Regions from separate parts of the Viridibacillus sp. d25.2 genome, predicted to be linked through region 2. Evidence: a T-box and tRNA genes for the amino acid it is inferred to sense, from the RefSeq annotation. Region 2 holds a T-box; the other holds one or more tRNA genes.
What was found. A T-box is a leader RNA that pairs with one kind of tRNA and senses whether it is charged. The one in region 2 lies ahead of tyrS (tyrosine--tRNA ligase), so its partner is inferred to be a tRNA-Tyr.
Positions count from the first base shown of each region.

Region 1: it encodes a tRNA-Tyr, which carries the amino acid that the T-box ahead of tyrS (tyrosine--tRNA ligase) is inferred to sense. The anticodon was not compared.

Region 1 is NZ_CM196652.1:321,652-326,646, reverse strand. It holds gene ACZLO7_RS01690 (CdaR family protein) at 1-253, opposite strand, end outside; gene cdaA (diadenylate cyclase CdaA) at 250-1,092, opposite strand; gene ACZLO7_RS01680 (zf-HC2 domain-containing protein) at 1,207-1,827, opposite strand; gene sigW (RNA polymerase sigma factor SigW) at 1,841-2,404, opposite strand; gene rocF (arginase) at 2,662-3,567, opposite strand; tRNA gene ACZLO7_RS01665 (tRNA-Lys) at 3,859-3,931, opposite strand; tRNA gene ACZLO7_RS01660 (tRNA-Gln) at 3,944-4,018, opposite strand; tRNA gene ACZLO7_RS01655 (tRNA-Tyr) at 4,049-4,132, opposite strand; tRNA gene ACZLO7_RS01650 (tRNA-Val) at 4,144-4,219, opposite strand; tRNA gene ACZLO7_RS01645 (tRNA-Glu) at 4,247-4,321, opposite strand; tRNA gene ACZLO7_RS01640 (tRNA-Thr) at 4,467-4,539, opposite strand; tRNA gene ACZLO7_RS01635 (tRNA-Asn) at 4,553-4,627, opposite strand.
Region 2 is NZ_CM196652.1:1,171,772-1,176,766, forward strand. It holds gene ACZLO7_RS05820 (transglycosylase domain-containing protein) at 1-2,590, opposite strand, end outside; T-box leader at 2,749-2,950, shown strand; gene tyrS (tyrosine--tRNA ligase) at 2,997-4,262, shown strand.

The sequences.
Region 1 (4,995 bases), 850 kb from region 2:
TCGTTTGAATAACGATGGCCATTGGACCTTTGATTGTAACATCTACGGTTTTTGGAACTCCTGTGACGATTAGACTCTCATCATCATAGTAAACCTGTACGGGTACATTATGAAGTACGTCCACATGTGTCCCTGATGAAAAACCATCAGAACCATTTTTTTCACCTGGCTGAACCGTAAAGAATAGGAGCATTGCTAATGTCAGGGCAGTAATTCTTAAAAACCATGGGCTTTCAATTAATTTATCCATCATTTTTTATTCCCCCTCCAGCTCCACTTAGAGGTATTTGTTGCATCTTGCTCAGGGCCAAACCACGCTTTACGTAAACGTGCTTCAAATTCTTCAATTGATAGATCGCGGTGTAAGTCGCCATTAACCGTTAAACTAATTGCTCCAGTTTCTTCGGATACAATAATTGTTATGGCATCTGTCACTTCACTAATACCTATGGCAGCTCTATGACGGGTACCTAATTCTTTTGAGATAAATGGACTTTCCGATAATGGTAAATAACAAGCAGCAGCAGCTATTTTATTCTTTTGAACAATTACTGCGCCATCATGTAATGGTGTATTAGGTATGAAGATATTAATCAGTAATTCAGACGAAATTTCAGAGAACATCGGAATCCCTGTTTCAATATAATCGTTCAAACCTGTTTCACGTTCAATCGAAACAAGTGCTCCAATACGTCTCTTCGCCATATAACTAACAGATTTGGACATTGCGCTTACTAATCTTGTACGTTCCTCATCTTCTTGTAAATTACTGCGGGCAAATAGCTTACCGCGGCCAATTTGTTCAAGTGCCCGACGTAACTCCGGTTGGAATATGATAATAATGGCAAGGAAACCAAAATTGATAACCTGTTGCATCATCCATCCTAGCGTATTAAGACCAGCGTAAACAGTAATAATCCTAATAATAATAATGACGAATATTCCCTTTAATAATTGGACAGCTTTTGTTCCTCTTATCAAAGTTAAAATTTTATAAATAACAAACCATACTAAAAGAATGTCCAGAATATTCATTAACATTCTAATCCATACATTTTCGGTTAATTGTGTAATTTCATTAATAAAAGACATGTGGATCCCCCACTTTTCTAGCGAGTGCATATGTGTTCAGTATAGCACAACTCTTACTTTACTTGCTGAGATGAAACAGAAAAGTCTACCTCAAAAGTAGACTTTTCATTTGTTTTATTCGTTTTTATCTAAAAATGAAAGTAACTCTTTCCCGCCATTTTTAATTTTATACCAAAGCCATTCAAATGCTTGATTGATCTCGTCTATTTGACCTGTGACATTTGCTGTTGAGGCCATATATTGACCATTAATCACGGTGATATTACCATCTACCGCACCTTCTACAATGATATCTCCGTTCTTGACTACGATATCGCCTGTCACAGTCTTCCCTTCAGGTACGATGACAGTTTGCCCCTCTACAACTAGGTTTGGCTGCTTGGTCACTGAAAATTCTTTATTATCATTAAAGCCTGTAAGAAGTGAGGCACTCATTAAGATACAAAACATTGCTGCTGCAACAAATATAGGATGGCGGCGTAGCCATCTTTGGACACCGGCTCCTGATCTTCCTTTAGGTAGACGTACCATAACGTTTTGCTTGAAATCCAGAGGTACTGAAACGACGGCAGCACTTTTGACAAAGGCAATTGTGCTATTTAGCTCCTGCATATGTTGTCGACAGTTATCACAGCTTTGCAAATGTGCTTTTAGCTCGATTTCATGTTCACGACTAATATCACCATCTAAATATTCATGCATGTATTCACCAATATGTTTTGGACACGCATTCATACTGAAATCCCTCCTACAGATTGCCTAATTGTTTTCTCAGAGCTTCGCGCCCCCTGTGAATTCGAGTTTTGACTGTCCCAAGTGGCATATCCAAAATCTCGCTGATCTCTTGCAATGGCAATTCTTCTATATACTTTAAGACAATGACTGTTCGATATTTGTCTGGCAACTGGCTAATTTCATATTGAATCCGCTCCTGTAGCTCCATTCTTTCTACTTCTTCTTCAGGTAACCTGTCTGTTGAAGAAATTTGAGAATACATATCTAGACCGTCCGTTCCAGCAACTTGTGCATCTAAGTAATAGTCCGGTTTCTTTTTCCTTATACGGTCTATACATAAATTTGTCGCTATACGGTACAGCCAAGTCGAAAATTTTCGGTTTAAATCAAAAGTGTGAAGATTAATATACGCACGGACAAATGCCTCCTGCGCTATATCTTCTGCTTCATGTTGATTGCCAAGCATGCGATAACAAACTTGGTACAGCTTTTGCTGGTAGAGGCTCACAATATCAGAATACACACTTTGATCGCCTTTCAGCACTTGTTTTATTCTCTTGTTGATTAACGCATCCATTGTGATTTCCCTCCGCCCATGCGGCTGTTATTCTATATACGAATTGCCTATAGATTAAGTTTCATTTTTTGATTTTTTTTTAAAACTGCTCAAAGAATCTTCCTTCCATAATTATAACAAATATGTAAGTGAAAATGATTCGAATTCATAAGAAACTTCTCTTTTCAGGACTAAATTACTTGTCAATAAGTTCCCTTTTTCCAAAAACCCTAACTTTTCAGCAATTAAAGAAGGACGGGCAGGCCCGTCCTTCTTTATCACACTAATTTTTCACCGAATAACGATCCCATTAAAGCGACCGCTACATCTGCTGTTTTATTTTTTTCATCTAAGATTGGATTTACTTCCACAAATTCAGCTGAAGTAATCATTTCGCACTCATGTAACATCTCCATTGCTAAATGACTCTCACGATATGTAATACCACCCGGGACAGGTGTACCTACCCCCGGAGTATATAGAGGGTCGATGCCATCTAGATCTAACGATAAATGTAATCCATCTACATTTTTTTCCCTCAAATAAAAAATTGCTTCTTGCATGACACTCGTCATACCTACTCGATCAATCTCATGCATCGTATATACTTTAATCCCTTTTTCTTTTATTAATTCACGTTCTCCCGGATCTACAGAGCGGGCACCAATAATAACAATATTCTCAGGTTTTACTTTAGGTGCATAATCACGAATGTTTACAAGCTTTTCATGACCTAGTCCAATACTTACAGCTAGTGGCATACCATGAATATTTCCTGTTGGTGAAGTATCACTTGTATTCAAATCTGCATGCGCATCATACCATATGACACCTAAATTCTCATAATGATCTGATAAACCTGCAAGCGTACCTATTGCAATACTATGATCCCCGCCAAGAACAAGTGGAAAATGATTTTGTAAAACGACATCATGTACTTTATTAGCAAGCCTTGTACTGGCTTCAGTAACAGCTGATAAATTCCGTAAGTGTGTATCGCTGGATACCTCACGTTCAGATACCCCAATCTGAATATCACCCTCATCTATTACGCCATATCCTATTGCTTCTAATCTTTCTACAGCGCCAGCATAACGAATAGCACTTGGCCCCATATCAACCCCACGACGTGCTTGTCCTAAATCCATTGGCACACCTATTAATGAAATATTTAATTTATGCATTTTTTTATTCCCCCTTTGTGAACTACCTATATTGTAAATGCTACACTCGTGTTGGCTCAACCTAACAAAATTCTGAATATTTATACAAAACTTCAGATGCAATTGAGAGAATAATGTTGCAACTTAACAAAGTACTATACTACTCTTCAGATTTTAAAAATTGTATCCATTAGTAGATATACAAAAATGCGTACATTCCAAAGAAAATATCATTGGAGAAATACTTTATTTTAACCACAAAAAAACCCCTCTCTACACGAAGTAGAAAGAGGTTGAAGTTTTATATGAAAGTGAGCCATGTAGGATTCGAACCTACGACCCTCTGATTAAAAGTCAGATGCTCTACCAACTGAGCTAATGGCTCATATAATTAAAATGGCTGGGGTACCTGGATTCGAACCAGGGCATGACGGAATCAAAATCCGTTGCCTTACCGCTTGGCTATACCCCAACAATGAATAATGAATATTTATATAAAAAATGGTGGAGGGGGACGGATTCGAACCGCCGAACCCGAAGGAGCGGATTTACAGTCCGCCGCGTTTAGCCTCTTCGCTACCCCTCCGAAAAAAAATATGGTGGAGGATGACGGGATCGAACCGCCGACCCCCTGCTTGTAAGGCAGGTGCTCTCCCAGCTGAGCTAATCCTCCATGGATATGTAAAATAGTTATAAAAAATGGTGACCCCTACGGGATTCGAACCCGTGTTACCGCCGTGAAAGGGCGGTGTCTTAACCGCTTGACCAAGGGGCCATTGATACTGTACTGCTTAAAACAGGACAAGAATTATATTAACATCTTTCAAATAAAAAAGCAATACTTAATTTGAAAAATATTAGAAATTTCATCTTGCAATACAAATTTCGATATATTTTTACTTCTAAATAGATGATTTGAAAGCTTCCAACCGGGCTCGAACCGGTGACCTCTTCCTTACCATGGAAGCACTCTACCTGCTGAGCTATGGAAGCATAGACAAAAAAATGGCTCCGAAGGTAGGACTCGAACCTACGACCGATCGGTTAACAGCCGATTGCTCTACCACTGAGCTACTTCGGAACAATAATATTATCGCTTCTTTAGATGTTTATTTTGTCGAATATAAATATTATTATAACAGCATATTAAAACATTTCAAGCTATTTCTGAAAAAACTTTTAATTATTTTGCACTTAAATATACCTATATATTATTATATGAATCCTATCTATTATAAAGGCTTTATTTGAGCGTTTTACGCGGTTTTAATCAGCATCTAAGGTTAGATTACTAACACGTAAAAATTACGCTCATAGAGGCTATTACGATGGTAATATCATAACAATTTTTCAGTCATATTATCATTGAATTCTTACCTTTATTGATAAATCCATTTTCTTTATATAATTTCTGTGCCACTATATTTTTTCACTAACTGCTAAACTATT
Region 2 (4,995 bases):
CCTTACCTTTATCGGTGCTTGGGTTTTTGTCTTTATCTTGCTCAGTTGAATTGTCTTTATCTGTTGTCGGCTTTTTATTGTCTGTACTAGGTTTCTCATTTTGGTCTTTGTTTTTGTCTTTATCGGTATTCGAATTCGGATTTGAATTCGGATTTGAATTCGAAGAATTGTTATTTGGCTGTGTATCTTTGTCTTTATTTTTATCTTTATCCGTGTCTTTATCTTTTTCATCTTTGATAGTAGGATTAAGTTTTTCTTTCTCTTTCGACGATAGAATACCTGAAGGATCACCGCCAAAGATACCCAACATACGAGAGATAAAGTCAGGATTTAAGCCACCACTTGAATTGAAACTATCATCTGGACTAGTAGGTAGCATTACTTGCGAGTTAAATAAGTCAGTACGTGAGAAGCCCGCTTTTGAACACGCTGATGATAATGCTCGTCCAGACAAACCACAGAATGTTTGGCTTACTACACCTGCAGGAGCAGAGAAGCGTTTACCAGATGCTGTAGCTAATTTAGGATTAGAATCATAAACAGAGTTCATCAGTTTAGCCCATAACATATTTATACGAGTACTTGGTTGCAAGTAGGTCTCATTGTATTGATTAAGTGTTTGAGGAGTATCATAACCCATCCATACACCTAGTGAAATGTCTGGATTGTACCCAACCAACCAAACGTCATTATAATCTTGAGCTGTACCTGTTTTAGCTGCGAAGTCTGCACTAAATTTCAGTCCAGCATTTGCTGTAGTTCCAGTTCCTTGTTTCAATACATCACGCATCATATCCGTAATGATATATGAAGTTTGTGGACTGTATACTTGTTTCGCTTTAGATTTGTGTTTATATACAGTTTTACCGTCTGAATCAACAATTTTTGAAATCATATATCCATCTACGAATTTACCGCCATTTGCGAAAGTCGCAAATGCATTTGTATTTTCTTCAACTGTTACACCGTATTTAAGTGCACCGATTGAAGTTGCGTAGTTTGTATAATCACTTGCATCTAAATTTGAGAAGCCATTTTTGGCAAGTAAATCAGCTGGTCTACGATTCATGATTTGGCTATATAGTCGAATGGCTGGTAAGTTTTGCGAATCTTGTAATGCTTCACGTGCCGAAATAATACCCCGGTTATCACTTACAGTATAGTTTTTCGGAGACCATCCAGGGATGCTAAATTCCACATCGACTACTGGACTACCTGCACCAATTAAGCCGTATTCAATTGCTGGTGCGTATACTAACAGTGGTTTCATAGTAGAACCATTTGAACGTTTTGCTTGTGTCGCGTGGTTTAACTCTATCAATTTAAAGTCACGGCCACCGATAAAGCTTAAAATTTTACCTGTTTTGTTTTCCATGACGATACTACCAACTTGTACAGGTACATCAACTTGTTTACTTTTTCCAGTCTCTGAATCTGTAACTGTCTTTTTAAATGTAGCACCGTAATAGGCAAAGTTGTCTTTTACATTTTGCATATTGTCATACATTTTCTTGTCAATCGTAGAGTATATCTTGTAACCTTTTGATCGCAATTCACGATCTGCTAAGATTGTATACTTTTCTTTTAATTTCTTTTCATTTTTTAAACGTTTTGGATCTAAGCCATCTTTTTTAGCTAAAATTGTAGCCATTATATCTTTTGCACGGCTTTCAATTTCATACGTTACATATGGATACTTTTCTTCCGGGCGAAGTTCAGATTTACGGAAATCTTTTTTTATTTTGTATTTCAATGCTTTTTTATATTGCTTGTCCGTAATATAACCAGTTTCATGCATACGATACAAAACAGTTTTCATACGATTAACACCAAGTGCTAATGCTTTTTTATCTTTAAGTTGTCCTTGCTGTGTAAATGGCGTATAGGCATATGGTGATTGTGGAATACCTGCAATATAAGCAGCTTGTGCAAGGTTAAGATCGTTAGCTTTTTTGTTGAAAATTCCTTCAGCTGCTGTTTCGATTCCAGCAATATTACGTCCAGATGAATTTCTACCATATGGAATAATATTTAAATAAGCTTCTAAAATTTCATCCTTTTCCATGAAACTCTCAAGACGCATTGCTAGTAATAATTCCTTCGCTTTACGTTCATATGAAACTTCATTCGTTAAAATTTGGTTTTTGATTAATTGTTGCGTTAATGTTGAACCACCAGTTTGTGTAGCAGAGTTCGTTACATCTTGTAACAATCCACGGAAAACTGCTTTTGGCACAATTCCGTTATGTTCGTAGAAGTACTCATCCTCTGTAGCCAGAACCGCGTTAATTACAAAAGGCGAGATCTTATCTAGAGTTGTTTCACGTCGTTCTAAGTCCGAACGCATTTTACCTAAATATTTTCCACCTGCGAAGTAGAGATCACTCGTTTCATCGTAAGTTAAAATATCACTACGCATTTCAGCCTTCGCTCGTAAAGGCTCTTCTTTTACGAGGGAGGCAAAATATCCAGCGCCAATAGACCCTACGAATACAAAACCTACAACTGCTAATATGATAAATAATAAACATAAATTCCAGATTACGCTTGATGTTATACGTATGGTTTTCATCCATCTCACAGAAGTCATTTCTTGAATGCGATTGTCTATTTTTTCAACCCATTTTTTAAATTGTTCTATCACTAAATCGACCTCCTAAAATCTCGTTAATTATACCATAATTGAATTATGACTAATAATATTTATTGACAATGAATCTAAATGAAGTACAATAGTCATTAATAGTTTTTCGAGCGTTGAAAAGTGCGCAGTAGTGAACATATTCCCTGTATAGAGAGCTAGCGGTTGGTGAAAGCTAGTCACAATATGGACACGAATTACACATTTGGAGCGAGAACGTATGCGTCGCGTTAAGACGTATGAGCCGGAAGAATCATTTTTTCTTCAAGCTGGGTGGTACCGCGTTAAATTGTGATTAACGTCCCTGCATATTTATATGCAGGGACTTTTTTATTTATATTAGGAGGTAAGGAATATGACAAATCCATTATTGGAAGATTTACAGTGGCGTGGCCTACTGTACCAACAAACAGATGCTGAAGGCATGGAAAAATTATTAAACGAGGAATCTGTTTCTTTGTATTGTGGTGTTGACCCAACTGCTGATAGTATGCATATCGGACATATTGTTCCACTACTTACTTTAAGAAGATTCCAAATGGCAGGTCACGAACCAATTCTATTAGTCGGTGGTGCTACTGGTATGATAGGTGACCCATCAGGTCGTTCTGAAGAGCGCCAATTACAAACAGTAGAACAAGTAGAGAAAAATGTTCAAGCTATTAAAAAACAATTAGAGCGTATTTTCGATTTCAATTCTGAAAACGGTGCAAAATTGGCAAACAACCGTGACTGGATTGGTTCAATGGATACAATCGAGTTCCTTCGTGACTATGGTAAATTAATCAATGTTAACTACATGCTTGGTAAAGATACAATTTCATCTCGCCTTGATACTGGCCTTTCATTTACGGAATTTGCATACACAATTATTCAAGGTATTGACTTCAACCACTTATACGACAATATGAACTGCCGTATCCAAGTTGGTGGTTCTGACCAGTGGGGTAATATTACAACTGGCCTTGAAGTCATTCGTAAAACACATGAAGAAGAAACAAAAGCATTTGGTATTACAATTCCATTAGTAACAAAAGCAGATGGTACAAAATTCGGTAAAACTGCTGGCGGAGCAGTTTGGTTAGATGCTGAAAAAACATCACCATATGAGTTTTACCAATTCTGGATCAATACAGCTGACTCTGATGTCGTTAAATATTTGAAAATCTTCACATTCCTATCCCGTGAAGAAATCGAAGTATTAGAAGCTGCTGTAGAAACTGAGCCACATTTACGTAAAGCGCAAAAAGCATTAGCTGCTGAAATGACAAAACTAATTCACGGTGAAGAAGGATTAGAACAAGCAATCCGCATCACAGGAGCTTTATTCTCAGGTGATTTAAAAGCACTTTCAGTAGAAGAAATGAAAGTAGCATTTAGCGGTGTACCTTCTGTTGAAATCTCAAAAGAAGATCAAAACATCGTAGATCTAATAGTCGAAGCTAAAATTTCATCTTCAAAACGTCAAGCTCGTGAAGATGTAACAAACGGCGCCATCTCAATTAACGGTGAAAAAATTACAGATTTAGCATACACTGTAGACGCTAAAGACCGCCTAGAGGATGCATTCGCAATCGTAAGAAGAGGCAAAAAGAAATACCACATGGTACAGTTCAACTAAATGCTGAAGCGGCCCGTTTAATCCCGACAAGCACTGAAGCTCTCGAAACAAAAGCGTCATTTCAGCTTTTGTCCGAGAGAGCGGAAGTGACCTCGAGGGATTGGCCGCTGAAGCTGGATATCTGACTAAATGCTGAGGACGCTCGTTTTAAGGAACGTAACCTAAGTACACGGCGTCCTGCCGCAACGGTTACGTGACCCACATCGTGTGGGCCCTCGACAGGCACTGGAGGTCTCGAATCAAAAGCATTACTTCAGCTTTTGACCGAGAGACCGAAGTGACCCGAGAAGCTGGCGTCCGAAGCTGGATATGCTACTTAAGGAAGGCAACCTAAGTACGCGACGTCCTGTCGCAACGGTTGCATGACTAACATCCTGTTAGCCCAAGACGCTCGTTTTAAGGAACGTAACCTAAGTACGCGGCGTCCTGCCGCAACGGTTACGTGACCCACATCGTGTGGGCCCTCGACAAGCACTGGAGCTCTCGAAACAAAAGCGTCATTTCAGCTTTTGTCCGAGAAAAATATGCTAGTGCACAAAGACTACTACTCACTTTAAAGTGAGTGGCAGTCTTTTTTTATCTTTGTGAAGGAGCATAGAACATATAAATATTATGATAATCAAACAAAACTATTCTTTATATAGAGTAGGCTCTTTTGTGCAAAATTAACCCTAATTAATCTTAAAATATTGAAAAATAAGAAGGATTACAAAAAGACTTCCCACTAAATGTG